Regions from separate parts of the Vibrio aerogenes genome, predicted to be linked through region 2. Evidence: predicted binding sites of a transcription regulator. Region 2 holds the regulator's gene; each other region holds the start of a gene.
The links. Region 2 encodes PurR, which represses purine synthesis genes. Its sites were predicted from a motif close to TNANGNAAACGTTTNCNTNA; they were not measured.
Positions count from the first base shown of each region.

Region 1: the regulator PurR is predicted to act here: its motif matches at 4,073-4,092, upstream of glyA (serine hydroxymethyltransferase).
Region 3: the regulator PurR is predicted to act here: its motif matches at 1,904-1,923, upstream of folD (bifunctional methylenetetrahydrofolate dehydrogenase/methenyltetrahydrofolate cyclohydrolase FolD).

Region 1 covers NZ_AP024861.1:1,324,285-1,332,160, reverse strand. Annotated here, with positions in the region: gene pstB (phosphate ABC transporter ATP-binding protein PstB) at 1-356, shown strand, start outside; gene ybeD (DUF493 family protein YbeD) at 605-883, shown strand; gene lipB (lipoyl(octanoyl) transferase LipB) at 1,094-1,744, shown strand; gene lipA (lipoyl synthase) at 1,741-2,706, shown strand; gene glyA (serine hydroxymethyltransferase) at 2,773-4,023, opposite strand; gene OCV29_RS06010 (YitT family protein) at 4,342-4,941, shown strand; tRNA gene OCV29_RS06005 (tRNA-Tyr) at 5,098-5,182, shown strand; tRNA gene OCV29_RS06000 (tRNA-Tyr) at 5,241-5,325, shown strand; gene gmhB (D-glycero-beta-D-manno-heptose 1,7-bisphosphate 7-phosphatase) at 5,437-5,991, opposite strand; gene metN (methionine ABC transporter ATP-binding protein MetN) at 6,285-7,319, shown strand; gene OCV29_RS05985 (methionine ABC transporter permease) at 7,309-7,876, shown strand, end outside.
Region 2 covers NZ_AP024861.1:2,143,298-2,151,173, reverse strand. Annotated here, with positions in the region: gene glgC (glucose-1-phosphate adenylyltransferase) at 184-1,401, shown strand; gene glgA (glycogen synthase GlgA) at 1,403-2,869, shown strand; gene OCV29_RS09530 (TfoX/Sxy family DNA transformation protein) at 2,942-3,532, opposite strand; cyclic di-GMP riboswitch class I at 3,661-3,745, opposite strand; gene purR (HTH-type transcriptional repressor PurR) at 3,912-4,925, opposite strand; gene elyC (envelope biogenesis factor ElyC) at 5,092-5,895, opposite strand; gene cmoM (tRNA uridine 5-oxyacetic acid(34) methyltransferase CmoM) at 6,010-6,798, shown strand; gene mukF (chromosome partition protein MukF) at 6,809-7,876, shown strand, end outside.
Region 3 covers NZ_AP024861.1:2,327,083-2,334,958, reverse strand. Annotated here, with positions in the region: gene OCV29_RS10340 (lytic murein transglycosylase) at 1-36, shown strand, start outside; gene folD (bifunctional methylenetetrahydrofolate dehydrogenase/methenyltetrahydrofolate cyclohydrolase FolD) at 902-1,762, opposite strand; tRNA gene OCV29_RS10330 (tRNA-Arg) at 2,037-2,113, shown strand; gene OCV29_RS10325 (LysR family transcriptional regulator) at 2,477-3,379, opposite strand; gene OCV29_RS10320 (ABC transporter ATP-binding protein) at 3,601-5,436, shown strand; gene OCV29_RS10315 (ABC transporter substrate-binding protein) at 5,479-7,023, shown strand; gene OCV29_RS10310 (ABC transporter permease) at 7,070-7,876, shown strand, end outside.

The sequences.
Region 1 (7,876 bases), 820 kb from region 2:
GGGATGAAGTGAAAGATAAACTCAATTCGGATGCCAATGGTTTATCCGGAGGCCAACAGCAACGGTTGTGTATTGCCAGAACAATTGCACTGGAACCCGATGTTATTTTAATGGATGAACCAACCTCAGCACTTGACCCGATTGCAACCTCAGCTATCGAAATGCTGATCACGGAATTGCGCACCAAATATACCATTGTGGTTGTGACACATAATATGCAGCAAGCCATGCGTATTTCTGACTATACGGGATTCATGTACCTTGGCGAGCTGGAAGAATTTGGCAAAACCAGACAAATTTTTAATGATCCGGGCAAAGAACGCACCCGCAACTATATCTCTGGTGATTTCAGTTAAATAGCTTTCCTGAATGAATATGCGCCACCTGCCGGAAAACAGATACCCATTCACTTCCGGGTCACCCCCAAAGTGAATTGGGTATTGTTTATTCAAAATAAAATTGTTCATTCAGAATAAAAAAGCTGAATAAAATGAATTAACTGACTTTTTCCGGCTTTGGCACAGGCTGCAATATCTTGAGTTCATCCCGGTAAAACAGTAACATTCCCCTCCAGAATCCGTATATTTCATCAGGAACACCCGATATGTTGACTATTAATTCCGACGCTAAGTTAAAGGATCTCCTTGAATTTCCTTGTTCATTTACATACAAAGTGATGGGATATGCAAAGCCGGAATTACCGGAACGTGTCCTTGAGGTGATTCAGCGCCACGCACCGGGTGATTACAGCCCAAAGGTGAAACCAAGTGCGAAAGGAAACTATCATTCTGTTTCAATTAATATCACGGCAACGTCAATTGAGCAGGTAGAAACGCTCTATAAAGAACTGGGTGAGATTGATATCGTCCGTATGGTGCTGTAAATCAGACATCCGATTCACTGAATGCGGTTTTTATTGATTTTTTCAATTTTTTTTGAAAGCAGCTCTGGCTGCTTTTTCTATATATATCAGATGGTTAAACAATCATACACGAAGATTATGGTTAATTTTATAGCATCTATGAGTAGTTCAGCGTCCCAAAGAAGTTTATAATCCGCTGATAATTCTCTTCCAAAAGTAATAAGTCTGCACATGGATAACCAGCGTCTCATCATTAAACAACTTGGCCAGCAAGATTATCAGACAGTCTGGCAGGCTATGCATGAGTTTACTGACAGCCGGACCAGTGAAACCCGGGATGAAATATGGCTTGTCGAACACCCACCGGTCTTCACTCAGGGTCAGGCCGGGAAAGCCGAGCATTTGCTCAATACCGGGGACATTCCGGTTGTTCAGTCAGACCGTGGCGGACAGGTCACCTATCATGGCCCCGGTCAGCTTGTTGTATACTTCTTACTTGACCTGAGAAGAAAGCAGCTGGGCGTCCGTGAACTGGTCACACATATTGAAAATATCGTCGTCAAGACTCTCAAGGCTTTTGGCATTGAATCAAAGGCGAAGCCAGATGCACCTGGTGTCTACGTCGGAGATAAAAAGATTTGTTCTCTTGGCTTAAGGATTCGTCGTGGCTGTTCATTTCATGGGCTGGCACTCAATGTGAACATGGATTTATCACCGTTTTTAAGGATCAATCCATGTGGTTATCAAGGCATGGAGATGGTTCAGGTCAGTGACCTTGGCGGGCCCTCAACCCTCCGCACCGTAGAAGAACAGTTAATTAAAGAACTCGTGACCACACTGGGATACGGGCACACTCAATACAGCACAGAAGTAATATCATGACTAAACCAATTCAAATGGAGAAAGGCGTCAAATACCGGGATGCGGATAAAATGGCACTGATACCGGTAAAAAATATGCCGTCCGAACAAAAAGAAGTGTTACGCAAACCGGAATGGATGAAGATCAAACTGCCTTCGGACAGTCAGCGCATTCAGGATATCAAATCTGCGATGCGTAAAAATAATCTGCATTCTGTCTGTGAGGAAGCGTCCTGCCCTAACCTTGCGGAATGTTTTAACCACGGCACGGCTACTTTTATGATTCTGGGTGCTATCTGTACCCGTCGTTGCCCATTCTGCGATGTTGCACACGGTCGCCCATTAACACCTGATGCCGGTGAGCCGGAAAAACTGGCACAAACGATCAAAGATATGGGACTGAAATATGTGGTGATCACTTCAGTCGATCGTGATGACTTACGTGATGGTGGTGCGCAACACTTTGCTGATTGTAACAGGGAAATCAGGGCGCTGAATCCTGAAATAAGAATTGAAACACTGGTTCCTGATTTCAGGGGACGTATGGATAAAGCGCTGGAAATTTTACAAACCAGTCCCCCGGACGTATTTAACCATAACCTTGAAACCGCCCCACGTTTGTACCGTAAAGCTCGTCCTGGTGCTAACTATAAATGGTCTCTCGAGCTATTGAAAAAATTCAAAGATAACCACCCGGACATCCCGACTAAATCTGGTTTGATGATGGGACTTGGTGAAACAAAAGAAGAGATTATCGGGGTATTAAAAGATTTAAGGGCTCATGGGGTGACCATGCTGACATTGGGTCAGTATCTGGCACCAAGCCGGCACCATTTACCGGTTGAACGCTATGTCCCGCCTTCTGAATTTGAAGAGCTGAAAGAGATTGCTCTGGACCTTGGCTTCACGCACGCCGCATGTGGTCCTTTCGTCCGTTCTTCTTATCATGCTGATCTTCAGGCTCAGGGTGTTGAAATTAAATAATATCTCCTGAAAACAAGCATAAAAAAACCCGCAAATTGCGGGTTTTTTGCATGAATCATCTTCAGATTAAGCGTAAACAGGTAAACGCTTACAAATCTCAAGTACTTTTGCTTTTGTTGCTTCAATGACAGACTGGTCATCAGCATTATCAAGCACATCACACATCCAGTTTGCCAGATTTTCTGCATCTTCCACCGTGAAACCACGACGGGTGATCGCAGGCGTACCAACACGGATACCTGAAGTGACGAAAGGACTCCGCGGATCGTTAGGCACGGAATTTTTGTTGACGGTTATATTTGCTGCGCCCAAGGCGGCATCCGCTTCTTTCCCTGTAATACCCTTATCAATCAAATCAACAAGGAACAGGTGATTTTCAGTACCATTTGAAACGATCTTGTAGCCACGTTCCTGGAACTGGGCAACCATCGCTTTGGCATTTTTCACAACACGTGCCTGATATTCTTTAAATTCAGGTTCCATTGCTTCTTTGAACGCAACCGCCTTTGCAGCAATTACGTGCATCAGAGGGCCGCCCTGGCCGCCAGGGAAAACAGCTGAATTCAGCTTCTTATACATCTCTTCACCCGCGTTGGAAAGAATCAGACCACCACGCGGACCAGCCAGTGTTTTATGTGTTGTCGTCGTCACGATATGCGCATGAGGAATTGGCGTCGGATAAACACCCGCAGCGATCAAACCCGCAACGTGCGCCATATCAACAAACAGATAAGCACCTGCCTTGTCAGCGATTTCACGCATTCTTGCCCAGTCAACAATCTGAGAATAAGCCGAGAAGCCACCGATAATCATCTTAGGCTTATGCTCAAGCGCGAGCGCTTCCATTTCGTCGTAATTGATTTGGCCACTTTCATCAATGCCATAAGGAATCACATTATAGTGCTTACCAGAAAAGTTAACCGGAGAACCATGAGTCAGGTGACCACCATGGGCAAGGCTCATCCCCAGCACAGTATCACCCGGATTCAGCAAAGCCATATAAACTGCACTGTTCGCCTGAGAACCTGAATGAGGCTGAACATTTGCATATTCACAGTTGAATAATTTACATGCCCGATCAATTGCCAAAGCCTCTGCTTTGTCCACGTACTCACAACCACCGTAATAACGCTTGCCAGGATAACCTTCTGCATATTTATTTGTTAGCTGAGAACCCTGAGCTTCCATGACCCGTGGACTGGTATAGTTTTCGGAAGCAATTAATTCAATGTGTTCTTCCTGACGGAGGGTTTCTTCCTGAATTGCTGCGAAGAGCTCCGCATCATAATCAGCGATATTCATATCTCGCGTTAGCATCTGTATCTCCTGACTCATCATATAAAGGTCGAAAAACTGCTCTAAATGCAAAAGCAAACGTTTTCGCTACTCAATTTGAGGCGCATTCTACCTAAATTGAACTATGTCATAAAGCCCAAATTGAATAAATGATCATGCAGTTTTTTCATAATCAGTTGAAGTTTTCTTATAAACCTCACCAAAGTGTCAATAATTCCATTTACAGGTTGTAAAAGATTAGAGACATAGGTTTACCCTAAATTTCCTTTTCTAGCTACCGGAATTTTCACCTTTTACTTATGATTCGGACAGAGATAAGAACATACCAATGGCTCAGTCATGGAAAAACATTCGTATAAAGAAGATATCATTGCAATGATAACCGGCTGCTTTCTGGTTGCACTGGGGATCAACTTTCTTCAGTCAGCGCAGATGATTACCGGCGGAACTGCCGGGTTGGCATTATTACTCGATCAATTTATGCCATTATCTTTCGGCACGCTGTACTTTCTGTGCAATACCCCGTTTTATCTGCTTGCCTGGAAGAAATTTGGCTTGCGCTTTGCCGGTAACAGCATCCTGTGTGGATTAGCGGTTTCTGTATTGTCGGATCATATTGCGATGTTTATGAAACTCAACAGTCTCAATGATGTTTATTGCGCAGTTGTCGGTGGTTTACTCATGGGGATTGGTATGCTGGTCTTGTTCCGCCATCATTCAAGCCTCGGTGGGTTCAATGTATTTTGCCTGTATGTTCAGGATAATTTCGGGATTGCCGCAGGAAAAGTCCAACTCTGCATTGATGCAGTCATCGTCATGACATCTCTGTTTTATCTGTCAGCCTATGTTGTCGGTGTTTCGGTTCTGAGTGCTGTCGTCTTAAATATAGTACTGGCCATGAATCATAAACCTTCAAGATATATTGTCACTTACCACTAATATTGCATTGAAATTGCCTGTATTTTAGTTAGTTTGTCCAAAAAGGCACCATTCAACTCAATTTTTTCAGAAAAGTCTTTACAGACTAAATGAGTTTGTTAAGATTCGCCCCGCACTCACGATTGATGCGGGAATCATCGTTGAGGAAGAAAATCTGGAGGGGTTCCCGAGTGGCCAAAGGGAGCAGACTGTAAATCTGCCGGCTCCGCCTTCGATGGTTCGAATCCGTCCCCCTCCACCATATTCCGAAGTTGTTTGATAGTGAGATCAAACGGTTTCAAGACATTAAGAAAAATTCCGGAGGGGTTCCCGAGTGGCCAAAGGGAGCAGACTGTAAATCTGCCGGCTCCGCCTTCGATGGTTCGAATCCGTCCCCCTCCACCATACAGAAAAGCCAGCAAATTGCTGGCTTTTTCTTTTTACGGCAATAAAAACATAGAGAAAAAAGAAAGAAGCTAACGCTCACTTTCTTTTCTGAATCTGATTTTTTAAATCTTAGCGGCTTTTTAAAAATCCGGGCACATCACGAAGACTGCCCAAAACTACATCAGCCAGCGCTTCCCCTTCCGGTGTGACAGCTTTTCCAGTTCTGACCAGAACTTTCGTGCCAACACCGGCTGATTTTGCTGCCATCATATCCGCAGGCTTATCCCCCACCATGACCGACTTTTCCATATCGATTTTGAGAAAGTCCCGTGCGGAAATAAACATCCCCGGCTTAGGCTTCCGGCAATCACAGTCCTGTTTGTAATCACCGATACCATGTTCCGGATGATGGGGGCAGTAGTAAATACCGTCCAGCTCAACACCGTTATCAACAAAATTCCAGTCCATCCATTGTGTCAGCGACAAAAAGCGATCTTCACTAAACATCCCGCGGGCAATCCCGGACTGGTTGGTCACTAATACAAGAAGGTATCCCATCTCCTGCAACTGTTTTGTTGCCTCAAATACACCTTCTATAAAGTGGAAATCATGCTCATCATGAACATATCCCTGATCGACATTAATCACACCATCCCGATCTAAAAACACTGCTGGTTTTGCCAAAATCCGACTCTCATAACAGATGATAAAAAACTGATACCTCAAGATGCAGGTTTCAGTGAGATTTGTCTGGCAGTTTATCATAAGCAGATAAAATCACCGAAAATGAATTCTGCCTCTGAGTTCGTGACGAGAACAATTTATTCTTTTTATTATACTAAACGATGAAGATTTCATTTTGGACGTCTAGACGTAAAAATATCTATTGACTTCAACCTTATGAAGCCCTAGCATCCCTAACAAAACTATTATCAACCAAATGATCTCTGACAATCAGAGCCTGCGCAGGTTATCTCATGATTGAAATAAATCACGTCAACAAGGTGTTTCAGCAAGGAACAAAGCAGATATATGCCTTGAAAGACATTAATCTCCATATCAAACAAGGGACTATTTTTGGTGTGATCGGTGCTTCAGGTGCCGGAAAAAGTACATTAATTCGCTGCGTTAATATGTTAGAAGCACCGACTGACGGGGACGTCATTGTCAATGGCATCAACCTGACGAAACTCAGCCCGGCAGATTTGTGTCAGGCCCGGAGAAATATCGGGATGATCTTCCAGCATTTTAACTTACTGTCTTCCCGGACGGTGTTTGAAAATGTTGCCCTGCCGTTAGAGTTTGCCGGTAGCGCAAAAGAACAGATTGAACCCAAGGTCAGTCAATTGCTGAATCTGGTCGGCCTGTCTGACAAAGCGCATGTTTACCCGGCAAATCTCAGTGGCGGACAAAAGCAGCGGGTGGCAATTGCCCGGGCACTGGCTTCCGATCCAAAAGTTCTGTTGTGCGATGAAGCAACCAGTGCTTTGGACCCGGCCACAACTCAGTCAATTCTGAATTTGCTGAAAGAAATTAATCAACGGCTTAATATTACTATCTTAATCATCACGCATGAGATGGATGTCGTGAAAAATATCTGTCATGAAGTGGCAATCATCGGTCAGGGTGAACTGGTTGAGAAAGGCACAGTGAGTGATATTTTTGCGCATCCCAAAACAGAGCTGGCACATCAATTCATCAGATCTACACTTGATTTATCAGTCCCTGACGATTACCAGTCAAGATTGTTTGACCGCCGCAAGGCAAATACACATCCACTCATCCGGATGGAATTTACCGGAGCAACCGTTGATGCACCTTTGGTGTCTCAGATCTCACGGGATTTTAACATTGACGTGAACATTCTCAGCTCGGATATTGATTATGCTGGCGGGGTTAAATTCGGCATGATGATGGCTGAGCTGTCCGGCAATGAAACAGATGAAAATGCAGCGATCAGCTTCCTGAGCGAACATCATGTAAAAGTTGAGGTTTTAGGCTATGTCAATTAATACACTTACCGACTGGGTCAGTCAAAATGCCTCGCTTTTACTGGGGGCTACAGGTCAAACTGTTTATATGGTTGCCGTCTCCGGCCTGATTGGTTTTTTAATCGGTATCCCGCTGGGCGTGATACTCCACACCAGTAAAAAAGGTGGTTTACTTGAAAATGTCAGGCTGAATCAGATTCTGGGCGCCATTGTCAACATTGGCCGTTCTGTACCATTTTTAGTCCTGATGGTTGCCATTATTCCGCTGACAAAGTTGTTGGTTGGTACATTTATCGGTACCACCGCAGCAATCGTTCCATTGACGATCGGTGCGATTCCGTTTGTCGCCCGGTTAATTGAAAATGCCCTGCTGGAAGTCCCGTCAGGCTTGGTTGAAGCGGCTCAGGCGATGGGCGCAAAACCCTTCCAAATCATTACAAAAGTCCTGTTACCGGAAGCACTGCCGACCATTTTAAACGCAGTCACCATTACTCTGGTCACACTGGTAAGTTATTCAGCAATGGCTGGCACAGTTGGCGGCGGCGGTCTGGGTGATGTTGCAATCCGGTATGGATTCT
Region 2 (7,876 bases):
ATTGTGTGTTGAATACAACGTGCGATATTCACTTCACTAGTTTTAGCTTCTAACTTTGTATTATCCGGTAATTTATATAATGTAATTATATGGTTACTCGCTTAGTTACATATAAATTTAGCAATAGCGCTAAAATTGACTGAAGAGTCGGATAATTACAACTAAACAGATGGAGTTTCAATCATGGCTGGTGTATTAAGTATGATTTTGGCAGGCGGTGAAGGATCCAGATTGAGGCCTTTGACCGTATCCAGAAGTAAGCCTGCAGTCCCTTTTGGCGGAACATATCGATTGATAGATTTCGCTTTAAATAATTTTGTGAATGCAGACTTGATGAGGATTTATGTCCTGACTCAATTTAAGTCCCAGTCGTTATATATGCATCTAAAAAAAGGCTGGAATATATCCGGGATCACCGATCGGTTTATTGATGTTATCCCGGCCCAAATGCGTGATGGGAAACGATGGTATGAGGGGACCGCTGATGCCATCTATCAGAATATCCGGTTTATAGAATTTGCGAATCCGGATTATGTTTGTATTTTTGGTTCAGATCATATCTACAAAATGGACGTCAGGCAGATGTTGGATTTTCATAAACAGACCGAGGCTCACCTGACAGTTTCTGCGTTACGCATGCCTTTGAATGAAGCCTGTCAGTTTGGTGTGATTGAAGTTGATAAAACCGGGAAAATGATTGGTTTTGAAGAGAAGCCTGTCAATCCTAAATGTATCCCCGGAGAGCCCGGTTGGGCGTTAGTGTCTATGGGAAACTATATTTTCGACGCTAATGTCTTATGTGATGAGTTGAAAGAAGATGCATTAAATACAGAATCAAGTCACGATTTTGGTAAAGACATTATTCCTGATCTGTTTCCGAAGGGAAATGTTTATGTTTATGACTTCTCTACAAATAAAATCAAAGGAGAGGCCCATGATACATATTGGCGTGATGTGGGAACTATCGATTCTTACTGGGCTGCCAATATGGATTTATTAGACAGGGAGCCTCAATTTTCACTGTACAACCGCAGCTGGTCACTTCATACCTACTACCCGCCATTACCACCAGCAACATTTGTAGACGTTGATGACAAAAAAGTGAAAATTACAGACTCTCTTGTTTCCGGGGGAAGCTACATCCAGGGAGCGACTATATTTAAATCGATTCTGGGATTCCGGACAAATATTGCTGCAGGCTCTCACATCAGTGAGTCTGTCATTCTTGGTGATGCAAAAATCGGTGCTGGTTGTACGATTAAGCGCGCTATCATCGATAAACATGTAGAAATTGCTCCAGGGACCATTATTGGTGAAGACCTTGAGCTGGACAGAAAACATTTTCATGTTTCTGATAATGGTATTGTTGTTATCGCAAAAGGAACAAAAGTTGGATTCTAGGATGGAAAAAATAAATATATGGTTTGCTGTATCGGAGGTTCAGGGCATTGTAAAAAGTGGAGGGTTGGCTGATGTTGCAAAAGCATTGCCAGTGGCACTTCAGGAGCTGGGTCATCAAATTAATGTTGTCATGCCAGGTTATCATGCAGTTCCAGACAAAAATAACATGAAAATAATTTATGAGACTGCTCTGACTCACTGGCCGTATACACCTTATAAAGTCCGGCTATCATCACTTGATAGTATCAATATTTATTATATCGATTGTGACACCTATTTTGACCGGACGGGGCTTTATTCTGAATATAACCGAGCTTATGCTGACAATGGAGAACGATTTGGCTTTTTCTCTGCGGCAGTACTTGATATCTTACCAAAACTGGATATTCGTCCTGATATCATACATACCAATGACTGGCACACCGGGTTGATTCCCTTTCTTCTTAAGACCCGATACGCAAACGATGAATTTTATCAGTCGATCAGAAGTGTACTAACAATTCATAATGCTTTGTTTAAAGGAATTTTCTCCTATGATGAACTTGAGGTGATTCCGGAACTGCATCTCAATGGAATGGAGTTTTTACAATATGGTCAAGGGTATGTAAGTACACTCAGGGCCGGGATTGCGTTTGCTGATAAAATTAATGCAGTTAGTCCAAATTATGCAGCTGAGCTACTCACACCTTTAGGATCCCACGGACTCGTCGATGATTTTGTCCATAAAGCAAAAGATTTGTACGGGATTATTAACGGATGTGATTACTCCGAATGGAATCCACAGACTGATACTTATATTCCCCGGAATTACTCTTCAGAAACGGATTCGTTACGGGAAGGAAAACAGACTTGTAAAAGGCTTTTACAGGAAGAATTACAGTTGCCTGTGAGAGACGTGCCTGTATTTGGTATGGTTTGCCGCCTCACCCAGCAAAAAGGATTTCATTATTTATTACCAATACTGGAGCTTTTTCTTCTGAATGATGTTCAGCTGGTTATTGTTGGGACGGGTGAGCCGGAGATTGCCAATCAATTACATCAGGTTGCTTTGTCTTCACCTGATAAATTTGCCTTTGTTGATGCATACAGTAATCACTTTGCTCATATGGTTGAAGCGGGTGCCGATTTCTTTTTGATGCCTTCTGAGTTTGAGGCCTGTGGCTTAAACCAGATATATAGTATGGCTTATGGCACGTTACCTATTGTCAGAGAAGTCGGGGGACTGAAGGACACCGTTTTCGATTGCCATAAATATCCTGATAAAGCGACTGGTTTTAGCTTTTCAGAGCCGGATGGAAAGGCGCTGCTGGTTTGTATGCAACGTGCTTTACTATTTTATCTGCAACAACCTGAAGAGATGCTTAAAATTCAGCAAAGAGCCATGCAGCTCGATTTTAGCTGGAAGGATTCAGCGAAAGAGTATGTCCGGATGTACCGGACAGCGCTGATGACGTCATCCGCAAGGTAAATTTTCTGAATAAAAAAAGCACCTGAAAACAGGTGCTTTTACTAAGACTTGGCCAATAATTATATATGCCAATTATAACAAATTAGCCAGTTCCTCACGACGTGATTTCGGAATAACCGACCAGTGTTTACCTTCTATGGCGCCTTCAGGTGCCCACAACAACTCAAGAGATGGCTGAGTTGTTGGATGAGTTTCCTGAATTGCCTTATAAGCCTGAATCGCTCCTTTCTCATGAAGATCAGCGACAGAATTAATACCTGCTTTTCTCAGCATGCGTTCTGTTGCCAAACGTAGATTAGGAAGATCTTTCAATCGTTGTGGTTTTGTGACCTCTTGTGATTCTTTTTCAAGTTTAGCCGTTTTAAAAGCCTGCGTTGCAATAGTGAGTATCTTTGATTTGTCCTTCCAGTATTCCGCAGGAAGTGCGTAATACTTAGTGACAACGGGGAACCCGCGCTTTGCATAGACATAAGGCTCAAACTCTTGCTCCTTGAATGTCTCTAGTGAGTTGGAATCTGCTCGTATATGTAACTTGTCCTTAACGACAAGTGCAAACATGATATCTTCAACAAAAATACCAAATCCGCCAAACATTGAGCGAGATTTAACACGTCCCAGCTGCTCAAATAGCTGCATTGAATTTTTAAGGGTTGGTTTATCCATGCTTTTCGTCTCGGTGTATTTTTAAATGAATACGCCACCAAAATCAGGTCCGAGAATTTAGCAAAATAATGCAGAAAATATGTTAGTAAGACGTCAGTAAATGACGAACTATGAAATGCATTTTTGCCATCGGTAACCCCGCTACCTACCACTCTCTGGTTTAGGCCGGAGGCTTTGCGTCCCACCTTTTCAGATGGTTTGCCCTGTGCGTGACACTTTTTTCTAATGTTTAATTAACAATTGAAAAACGATAAATAGATGCTAGCATCTATTCGCAAATGTGATTTTAGTCCAAATTATGCGGTAGATCAACTAATAGCGTATGAACTAAACATTTTTTTTAATTCATGCGTGTTCATATACATAATATGGCGGACAATTATGACCGATTATTTAATTTTTTGACAGTATCACGAGCAACGATTTCGGGATGCATTTCAAATATTCGACGCTCATGTTCTTTGTTTTTGATACGCTCAAGCAAAATTTCGAAAGCGTTTTTGCCTACACGTCTTTTGGGTTGATGAATTGTTGTCAACGGAGGGGAGAAATATTCAGAAATCTCAATGTTGTCATAGCCAATGACTGACATATCATCGGGAATTTTTATCCCCCGTTGCTGAAGCCGGCTCATGAGTCCTAAAGCCATGGTGTCATTAAAACAGAAAATAGCGGTTGGCTTTTCATCCATAGCAATAATTTTATCTGCAGCCAAAACAGCCGTATCACATTCAAAGTTACCTTCCAAAATCCAGTCATCATTGGTCGGTAAATTTGCTTCAGACATTGCCCTGCGGTATCCCAGAATACGTTCTTTACAAATAGCCTTGGAGAGTTGTCCGCTTAAACAGGCAATTTTTTTATGGCCATGATCAATCAGATACTTCGTTGCCAGATAACCGCCTTCTTCGGAGTTATCAATGATTTTATCTGCCTGAGAACTTTCCGGCCCCCAGTCCATAACAACTTTAGGAATATCCTGATAGCCATCGAGCATATCCAGCAAGACTTCGGTCAGATCAGAACAAATGACGAGGATGCCATCTACTCTTTTTTCAGCAAGCATACGAATATAATCACGTTGTTTTTCATATAGCCCGCCGGTATTACATAAGATGAGCGTGTATCCCTGGCGATAACAATAACTTTCCACACCGTCGATCACCTCTGAGAAAAAAGGGTTAGTCGACTGAGTAACTAACATGCCTATCGTCCGGGTTGAATTGCATTTCAGACTTCGAGCCACAGCACTGGGTGCATAGTTTAATGATTTTACTGCTTCCAGTACTTTTTCCTGAGTTGCCTCAGCAACAAAACGTGTTTTATTAATCACGTGCGAAACAGTTGTCGTTGATACACCCGCAAGGCGGGCAACATCTTTTATTGTAGCCATAGGTATATACTCTTTCGCTGAAGGTCTGTAATGTCATTGATGAAAATAACAACTTCTGCGGCATCAATTATTTGAAAACGTGAAATTTTAAAGCTCAGCTCCGGGAATAGCAATCCAAAACCCCGAATTTATATCATAACTTCACTCAGGCAGATTGTTTTGTGAATTATGTATTATCATCCGGTGAGCCTGAGACGGCTGCTTCCTGACTTGAAACCCATTTCTTTAACTGTTGCCAGAGTTGTCCTAATGTTTCGTGCCAGTATTTTTCTGTTTGTTCCAGATATAAGGATTTTGGTGCATATTTTTCCCATGGCTGCGCAATATCTTTCAATGACAGATAGTTGGTTGGTGCCGGAACCGGATCTAATCCTGCAGACCTGAATTCGTGCAGTGCCCGTTTCATATGGCTCGCTGAAGTAACAAGCACCAGCTTTTGATTACCAATGAAATTTGCCGCTTGTTGCGCTTCTTCCCACGTATCCCGTGCGTTCTCTAACAGAATAATGTCAGACTTTGCCACACCAAGTGACAGCGCTACTTTTGCCAGCATACGGGCGTGACTTAACCTTGTTTGTGCTGCATATCCTGAGAGAATCAGCTTTGCGCCCGGATACATACGCATGATCCGGATACCTTCTGTCAGTCGCATCAGGGCTGTTCTGCTGATTTGCGATGTTGGAGGGATTTGGCTGTCAACAACATGTCCACCACCGAGAACCATCACATAGTTAACCGTCCCCTCAATGGGCAGAAAAGCAGAATACTGACGTTCCAGAGGAGCCAGCAGACGACTTGAAACAGGCTGAAATGATGCCATAAAAAGGCATACATAAGAGAACAGAACGATCAGACAACCAGTCTTTCTTTTCGTTGTAAACATGATCAACATCAACCCGATAAAGCCAATTAATAGCAACGAGGGAAGAGGCATCAGAAATGCAGAAACGATTTTTTTTAGTGCAAACATATAAAAATAGTCCGAAAAATCAGCAATTGAGAATAAAAACGATTAATCCCTCTTTATTCCTGCCATTCCTGTGACAGAATAGCAGCACGATTGATTATAATAACTCATGCTATTGTGACTGAAGACCGCAATTTCGACGATATTGCCCACAAATTCGCAAAAAATATATACGGCTCTGACAAAGGTCTGATCCGCCAAACAATTGTTTGGGAAGATATTATGCAAATTCTGGGAAAATTTCCATCATCTCATGCACCTTTAAACATATTAGATGCCGGCGGCGGGCTGGCACAGATGTCTCAGAAGTTAGCTGAAGCGGGACATCATGTAACATTATGTGATTTATCAGTTGAGATGTTAAAACTGGCTCAGGCAGAGATCGAACGCAAAGGATTGCAGGCACAGTATGATTTTGTTCATTCACCCGTACAGGAAATTGATAAACATATTAAAAATCAGGTCGATTTTCTTATGTTTCATGCAGTGATGGAGTGGCTGGCTGAACCAGAAGAGGCATTAAAACACCTGCTCGGTAAGGTCAGGCCTGGTGGCGTAGCTTCTGTGATGTTCTACAATCACCATGGTTTAGTTTTTAAAAATGTTATATGTGGAAATATACCTCATGTTCTGGAAGGAATGCCTTTCCGGAAGCGTTTTAAGCTACAACCCCAAAAAGGACTTCTGCCTGAAGAGGTTTATCGGTGGATTGAAATGTCAGGGTTTGAGATTGAATGTAAATCCGGTATTCGTTGTTTTCATGATTACATAGGGAATCGAAAGAATATGGGAGAGTATACTTATGAGGATGTGCTGGCGCTTGAGCAACAGCTATGCCGTCAGGAGCCTTACTTATCGATGGGACGATACATTCATGTTTTGGCCAGAAAAGTGAGTAAGGAATAACAAATTTATGATGGATGAGTTGATTCCGGAAAAAAGTGAACAATCAATAGATGAGCTGGTTGGCTGGGTGAGGCAACATGATTTTTCACTCAGTCTGAGTTCTGAAAAACTTGCTTTTTTAATCTCTCTTGCTGTGTTAAGCCATGAGCGGTTTGATGACGAGTTAGGTGAAGGTGAGTTACATGATGCTTTTGCCATTGTGACCCGGTTGTTTGAAGATACCGGCGATGCTTCTGCATTTCGTGCGAATAATGCAGTGAATGATCTGGTGCAACAACGGCTGATTCAGCGTTTCACCAGTGAAATTACCGATGGCGCAAGTATTTACCGCCTGTCACCGTTAGCCATTGGCATTACTGACTATTATGTCCGGCACCGTGAATTTTCTAAACTGAAATTGTCCATTCAGCTTTCCATTGTGGCTGACGAAATGGAAAAGGCAAAAGAGGCTGCAGAAAAAGGTGGTACGCCGGGATACTGGCAAAAGCATGTCTATGGCGTTCTGAGATATTCCGTTGGTGAAATATTCGATCAGATAGATTTAAACCAGCGGGTGATGGATGAACAGCAGCAGGAAGTTAAAGACCAGATTGCCCAGTTACTGAATAAAGACTGGCGCGATGCGATTCAGAATTGTGAGTCATTATTATCTGAAACTTCCTCTACACTAAAAGAGTTGCAAGACACCCTGCAGGCTGCCGGTGATGAGCTTCAGACTCAGATTCTGGATATTCAGGAATGCATTTATGGCCATACTGAACTGGGGTTTGTCGAGGAGATCTTATTTCAGCTGCAAATGAAACTGGATCGGATTATCAGCTGGGGGCAACAGGCCATTGATCTCTGGATTGGCTATGATCGGCATGTCCATAAATTTATCCGGACTGCGATTGATATGGATCAGTTCCGGGCCTTTAGTCAAAGACTTCGCCAGTCTGTCAATGAGTACTTTGAGCTACCTTGGTATCTGACGTTTGCAGATGCTGAGCGTTTTACTGATCTGCGCGATGAGGCGCTTGTTCTCAGAAATGATGAAGTGACCGGTCATGTGCCTGAAGAAGTAGAATATGAAGCGTAT
Region 3 (7,876 bases), 180 kb from region 2:
GTCAGTCATTTGGCGGACCGGATTGTCAGCCGTTAATCTGTTCATGATTGCTCTTTCTCAAAAGCTCGTCAGATTTGACGGGCTTTTTTATGTCTCAGGTCATCCCATCATGTTGGTATCAGACCAATCTGGAAAATAAACTGATCATCTGGATGTGTCTGGTGGAGCAAACATACAAGGGCATGGATGCCCTTGTTGAAGCGCCTTTCTTATCAATAAAAAGGGGATGGCTTGAGCGGTTTGCGGAACCAGATATATCCAGATCAGAAAGTTACTTAGAATGGTATCAGACTTTCATCGACAGATTGAATAGGACTTTTATTGAATAATAATGCGAATATATTGTTTATATATTATATTTATAACTGATACTGAATGGGGTTTTGTAAAGCAAGGTAAAGGCGAAAGTAAAGAAAAGTAAGGTCGGTTTTTTTTATGCGGTCATCATGCGATATTGTTTTGGCAGACATGTTGTTTATATTGTTGTTTATATTGACACCATCTCGTTGCGCACTGGAATAGTGGTTCGTTAAAAGCCTCATCTGATAACGAATTCATATGCCAGATTAGTCAGAACCGGATAGTCCTCCTCCTGGAATTGATGGCAATGGCTATACTTGAATTGTTGTTGGATTCTGAATCCTCACACAATATTCAGGATCCATTAGCAATGAAGCCACATTTTTATGTGGTCGGTTATTACCTTTTTTTTATTTTAACACCACCACCGTTTTTCTGTGAGACGGTGGTTTTTTTTGTCTGAAATTTGAGTATACCGGTTTGGTCAACTGTCAGGGATGATTGATGATTGTGATGGCGGGGAAGGTTGATACTATTTTGCCGGCTGAAAGCCGGCAAGACAGGACGAAAGACTTGTGAAGGTGTACAGAAAAACTAAAGATCAGTTTTTATGGTGATATTGCTCACAGGCCAGCATCGTATTTTCAATCAATGTTGCAACCGTCATTGGCCCGACACCGCCGGGAACTGGTGTGATATAGCTTGCCCTCTCGCTGGCAATATCATATTCAATATCCCCTGAGAGTTTACCGTTGTCTAGCCGGTTGATACCAACATCAATGACAATTGACCCTGCTTTGATCCATTCTCCCGGAATGAAGTTCGGTTTACCGACGGCAACAACCAGAATATCAGCCTGACGGACATAGCTCTCCAGATCACGGGTAAACCGGTGGCAGGTGGTGGTGGTACAACCTTGCAGCAACAGTTCCATTGTCATCGGGCGGCCAACAATATTCGATGCGCCGACAACAACCGCATGCTTGCCCCGTAGTTCGATGTTATATCTTTCCATCAGGGTAATAATCCCTTTAGGCGTGCAGGAGCGAAGCTTTGGAATACGTTGTGCCAGTCGTCCGACATTATAAGGGTGGAAACCATCCACATCTTTTTCAGGGAGAATCCGTTCAAGCACCTGAGTTGCATCCAGCCCGGCGGGGAGAGGCAACTGAACCAGAATGCCATCGATCTCCTGATCAGCATTGAGCTGATCAACCAGATTCAGCAGATCTTGCTGAGATGTATTTAATGGCAGGTCAAATGATTTGGAAACAAAACCGACTTCATCACAGGCGCGTCGTTTACTGCCAACGTAGACCTGAGATGCCGGGTCATCACCGACCAGGATTACAGCGAGGCCGGGTGCGCGTAACCCTGCTTCTGTCCGGGCTTTCACACGGGCAGCAACCTCAGAGCGAACAGTTTGGGAAATCAGTTTTCCATCAATAATCTGTGCAGTCATAAGTATCCATCATTATTTTTATCAGGAAGAAACATTCTCGGGTTTATACCCAAACCACTGAAACCTGCATTTTGGCGGTTATTGGGGTTCTATTCTTGGGTAGAAACGCGCGCATTGTCGCAGATCTTTAGCATAACATCCACAGGCAAACGTTTGCCTGTGTATTTTTTTCGCACATCATATCAGAAATGCTAGATTTTTAGTCACTTAGATAGTTTATCAGAATAAATTCGTTGATTTACGTTTTTTAACTCGTATAATTCTCTCCCGTAACGCGCCCTTAGCTCAGCTGGATAGAGCACCTGCCTTCTAAGCAGGTGGTCACAGGTTCGAATCCTGTAGGGTGCGCCACTTATTCTGAGGCCTCAGCATCATTTGGTGCTGGGGCTTTTTTGTTTGCGGAACCAGATATATCCGATCAGAAAATAACTTGGAATGGTTTGATGCCGGAGGGGTTGATCTTTGGTGCCTGGTTGTTGCTGCGGGAGTTACCGCAGCCGAAGGTATTATCTGAACACCGTTATTCTTGGTTACAGGTGATGTGTTCAGCGACCCGTAACGTGATGAAAGTGCATTCAGAGTGAATACAATATCCACCAAAGATCAACACATTTAATCTAACATATTCTGGCCGCTCACTAAGTTTTGTTCGTGTAAAAGAACGTAAAGTAACGTCAATGCAACCCTCATCATCATTTTCACTCCTCAACGATTTCACTCTGCAAACTCTGCCATCGACTGTGCCGCGTTTCTGATCGACTGTTTAAACTGATGTAGTGATGGCTGGTGGCGGATATTGGTCGGATAAGAGAAACTGTACGGATAATAAATGGCTGGCTCAAATGGGCGGGTTTCGACGCCATTCCCGGCCCAGACCCGGGCCGCAAAGGGCTCCAGCACACCCACGGCTAAACCGGAGGCAACCATGGCATATCCGGTGTGCGAGGTATCAATATACAGCCGTTTCATCAACTGCGATTCTACCGCATCCAGCGCATGTTCTAATTTACTCCAGTAATTCAGATAAGAGTCCTGCACGGTCAGGACTGACTCACCGGCTAAATCCGGTGCGGTAATCACCGTTTTTTCCAGTAATGGATGACCGGCTCTGGCTGCAAAGACAAACCGCGCATGGCCGATAAATTCCTGTTCAATCCCGCTGAGTTGAGGAAGCTGGAGCCCAATGGCCAGATCCACGGCGCTGGTCTGCAAGCGCATCACGATCTCAGACATACTGTCCGTGTGCATGACCACCCGCTCATCCGGATAAAAGTGACCATGTTCTTTGAGTGCGATGGGCAGCAATGTGCTGGCGATTGCTGAAGTGGCTGAGATACAGAGTTCTTTGGGATTCCTGTCGCGAATTTGCATTGCAACGGATTCCAGTTTCTCAAGGCCGAGAAAGCTCTCTTCCACAGAACGAAAAAATTCCCCGGCTTCCGGCGTCGGGAACAGACGTCCCTTTTTACGTTCAAATAAACTGAATCCAAGCGAATCTTCCAGATCGCTGATGAGCCGGCTCACCGCTGGCTGGGTGACATGCATTTCTGCCGCAGCCGCTGAAGTTGTGCCCCGTAACATAATATGGCGGAAGGCTTCTAACTGACGAAATTTCATCTCAAAAGATTCCCCTGATCATGCAGTGAATGATGGTTTTGCATCGCTGAATCATACCTCTTGAAGTGACTTATATGTATAACATTTGTTAATGAACTATGCGTTAATATAAGTTGATCGCATAAGGGTTAGTTTGCAATATGTCTTTATCATGTGACAGGGAAGTGACCACACCGGGATGGTCTGATGTCATCAGTTGACTGTAAAACAAGGATGCAGCCGTGGCAGACAGAATGAAAACGCCTATTCTCACCGTCAATAATCTCTCGGTCGCTTTTGGCGGAACGCGTGTGATTGAGCACCTCAGTTTCTCTGTGATGCCGGGTCGCACGCTGGCGATTGTCGGCGAATCCGGTTCAGGTAAATCGGTCACGTCTCAGTCGATCATGCGTTTGGCAGATATCAATGGTGCCCGTTATACCTCGGGAGATATTGTGTATAACGGCACAGGGCGTGATGTCGACTTATTGGCCTTGAGCCAGAAGGAGATGCGTGGTTTTCGCGGTAAAGAAATTGCCATGATTTTTCAGGAACCGATGACATCGCTGAACCCGGTTTTTACGATTGGCGATCAGCTGTGTGAATCGTTGTTTCTCCATGAAAAGCTCTCCAAATCACAGGCTCTGGCGGAAAGTCAGCGTTTACTGGAACTGGTCCGGCTGCCGGATGCCCGTGACATGCTTTCCCGCTATCCGCATCAGCTCTCCGGCGGAATGCGGCAGCGGGTGATGATTGCGATGGCGCTGGCCTGCAAGCCCAAAATTCTGATTGCCGACGAGCCAACCACGGCACTGGATGTCACCATTCAGGCGCAAATCCTGTCGATTATCAAAGAATTACAAACTTCACTGAATATGGCGGTGGTCTTTATCACTCATGATATGGGGGTTGTTGCCGAAATCGCAGATGATGTGGTGGTGATGTGGCAGGGCAGGAAAGTCGAACAGGGGAAAGTTGCTGATGTATTCCGGCAGCCGCAGCATGCTTACACACAGACACTGTTGTCAGCTGTTCCCCGGCTGGGTTGCATGCAGGGGCGGCGCAATCCTTACCGTTTCCCGGTGACCGTGATGCACAATGGCCGTCCGGTCGTGACCGGTCAGGAAGCTGAGCAAAATACGGCACGCTATGATGATGCGCCGCTATTGCGGGTTGAAAACCTGGTGACACGCTTTGATACCCGGAAAAATTTCTGGGGCAGGGCGACGCACCGCGTCCACGCCGTGGAGCAGGTTAGTTTTGATATTTATCCGGGAGAAACGGTCGCTCTGGTGGGAGAATCCGGTTCCGGCAAGTCGACCATTGGCCGTACGATTCAGCAATTGCAAAAAGCCACCAGCGGTTCCATCTGTTTTCATGGCCGTTCTCTGAGCAATATGTCTGAAGCAGAGCTTCGGGCACTGAAGCGCGATATTCAATATATCTTTCAGGATCCGTTTGCCTCCCTTGATCCGCGAAAAACCGTGGGTTTCTCCATTGCCGAACCGATTCGTACCCACAAGCTGCTGGCCACCGAAGCTGAAATTGAACAACGCGTCAGCGAATTACTGGAGCGGGTTGGGCTACAGGCCGGACACGCAATGCGTTATCCCCATGAATTTTCCGGAGGCCAGCGTCAGCGGATCTGCATCGCCAGAGCACTGGCTTCTGAGCCCAAACTGATTATTGCTGATGAAGCTTTGTCTGCGCTGGATGTCACCATTCAGGCGCAGATCATCAACTTGTTTATGGAATTACAACAGGAATATGGGATTGCCTGCCTGTTTATCAGCCACGATATGGCTGTTGTGGAAAAAATGAGCCATCGCGTTGTGGTGTTATACCTCGGACAAATTGCTGAAATGGGTTTCCGGTCTCAGGTTTTCGATACACCGCAACATGCTTATACCAAACGCCTGCTGAGTGCCGTCCCGGTTGCTGATCCGGGCTGTCAGCGGCAGCGTGAATTACTCAGTGGTGATATTCCCAGCCCGGTCCGCCCGGTTGGTGAGCCGCCGCAGGCGCTGACTTATGACGAAGTGAGCCCCGGACATCTGGTGGCAAGGCAGTCTGAATAAATCAGAATCAACCAACAGCCCCTATGGATGGGAGACGCAAATATGGAGAGTCGTTCAATGATCAGAATCAAACCCACACATGTCCTGCAATCGCTGGTGCTTGCCGCCGGGCTCAGTTGTTCCACATGGAGTATGGCTGCCGGTACACTGACTGTGTCGTCACCGCAGGATCCCGGTAGCTGGGACCCGATTGATACGTTTCTGGTGAACTGGGCATCGGTGTCGACCAACATTTACGATGCTTTAATCTACCGCGGACCTGATCTCAGGTTGCAGCCGGGTCTGGCGACCTCATGGGAAGAACTTGATCAGGGGAAACGGATTCGTTTTCAATTGCGTCATCATGTGACATTTCATAATGGCGAACCTTTCAATGCGCAGGCCGTCAAATTTACCTTTGATCGTCTGTTGGGTGAAGAAGGGAAAAAAGGACCACAACGTTCGAACTATTCGGCGATCGACCATGTTGCCGTGGTCGATGATGATACCGTCGACTTCTTCCTCACAAAGACCGACCCGGTATTGTTGACCAAACTGGCCGGTTACGGTGCGATGATCGTACCGCCCAAATACATTCAGGAAAAGGGAGATGCCTATTTCAATACCCATCCTGTCGGTACCGGTCCGTTTCAGTTTGTTGATTATCAGCCTAAAGTCGGCATCCGGCTGAAAGCTTATCCGGGATTTTGGGGTGAAAAAGCAAAACTTTCTGAGCTGAACTATCGCTTTATTCCGGAACCATCAACCGCGGTTGCGGAGCTTCAGGCTGGCCGGGTCGATCTGGTGATCCCGCCGACGATTCCGATTGCGATGATTCCGGCTATTCAGGCGAATCCAAAGCTGGATATTGTGACGACGAAAGGGCCCGCTGTCTATGCGCTGCGGTTTAACACCCGATCGGGTATTACCAAAGATGTCAGGGTCAGAAAAGCCATGATTTACGGGGTTGATCGTCAGGCGATTATTGACTCGATTTTAGGCGGACAGGCATCTGCTATTGCCAGTTTTCAAAGTGCTGTTTCGTTTGGAAATGATCCGGCGATGAAACCCCTGCCTTATGACCCGGCAAAAGCGAAGCAGCTGCTGAAAGCCGCTGGTGTCAGGCCGGGCACAAAAGTTCAGATCGATATTCGTGGCAATAATGCCACCTTTAACGAAGTCGCTCAGGCGGTTGCCAGCTATCTGCAAATGATCGGTCTGAACGCGACGATTAAGCCGTATGAAACAAATGTGTTGCTCAATGACATTATTCCGTCCGGGAAGACCGGTGCGATGTTCCAGCAATCCTGGGGGGGCTGGACGTTTGATTATGACAATACCGCATACTTTATGTATCACACCGGTGAGAAATGGAACCCTTATGACAGCGATCCGAAAATGGATCAATTGCTTGAATCAGAGCGTTCCATCACCGATCAAACGAAACGCAAAGCAATTTTGCAGTCTGTGGCCCGTTATGCTGCCGACCGTGCGCTGGAAATGCCGCTGTACAACATCAATGAAATCTTTGGTCTTTCAAAACGGGTGAAACATTTTACGCCTGTTCCGGACAGCCGTCTGCGCTTAAATAAAGTGACGGTTGAATAGTCGTCCCTGATGGCGACCGCGACAATTTTCGGGGAAAGGAGATTTCATGCTTAATTTTTTACTGAAGCGGCTGTTTCAGGCTGTCTTTGTTTTTTTCGCTATCACTCTGGTGGTGGCTTATGCCATCCGGTTAACCGGCGATCCGGCATTGATGCTCACACAGGGAGCAGGCAGTGTGACGGAAGCGGATCTGGCTTTAATCCGGGAATCGCTGGGGCTGAACCGGCCGTTTCTGGTGCAGTATGCAGATTTTCTCCACGGTGTTCTGACCGGCAATTTTGGCCTCAGTTTTATGGGTGGTACGCCGGTTTCTCAGCTGATTGGTCAGGCTCTGCCTGCTACGCTGCTGCTGGCGGTGATTGTGATGATTGTATCCTCGCTGATCTCCATTCCTCTGGGGATTCAGGCGGCGGTCAGCCGGGGAAAATGGGTTGATCAGCTGATTCGTGTGACGTCGTTAATCGGGCTCTCTTTTCCCAATTTCTGGCTGGCACTCATGTTAGTACTGTGCTTCTCCATCTGGTTACAGTGGCTTCCCCCAAGCGGCATGAGTGATCCGGCCAGCTTTATTCTGCCGGCGGTGACCATGGCGGTGATTCTGACTGCCACCAATGTGCGTCTGGTCCGTTCCTCCATGCTGGAAACCCTTCAGGCACAATATGTCATGGTGGCGCGGGCGAAGGGGCTGAGTGAAACGAAAGTACTGTACAAACATGCGCTGCGTAATTGTGCGGTGCCGCTGATCACCTACTTTGGTTTGCAATTTGGTGGCTTGCTGGGCGGCATTGTGGTGATTGAGCGGGTGTTTAACTGGCCGGGCCTTGGCACGCTCGCTTTTGATGCTGTCAGCAGC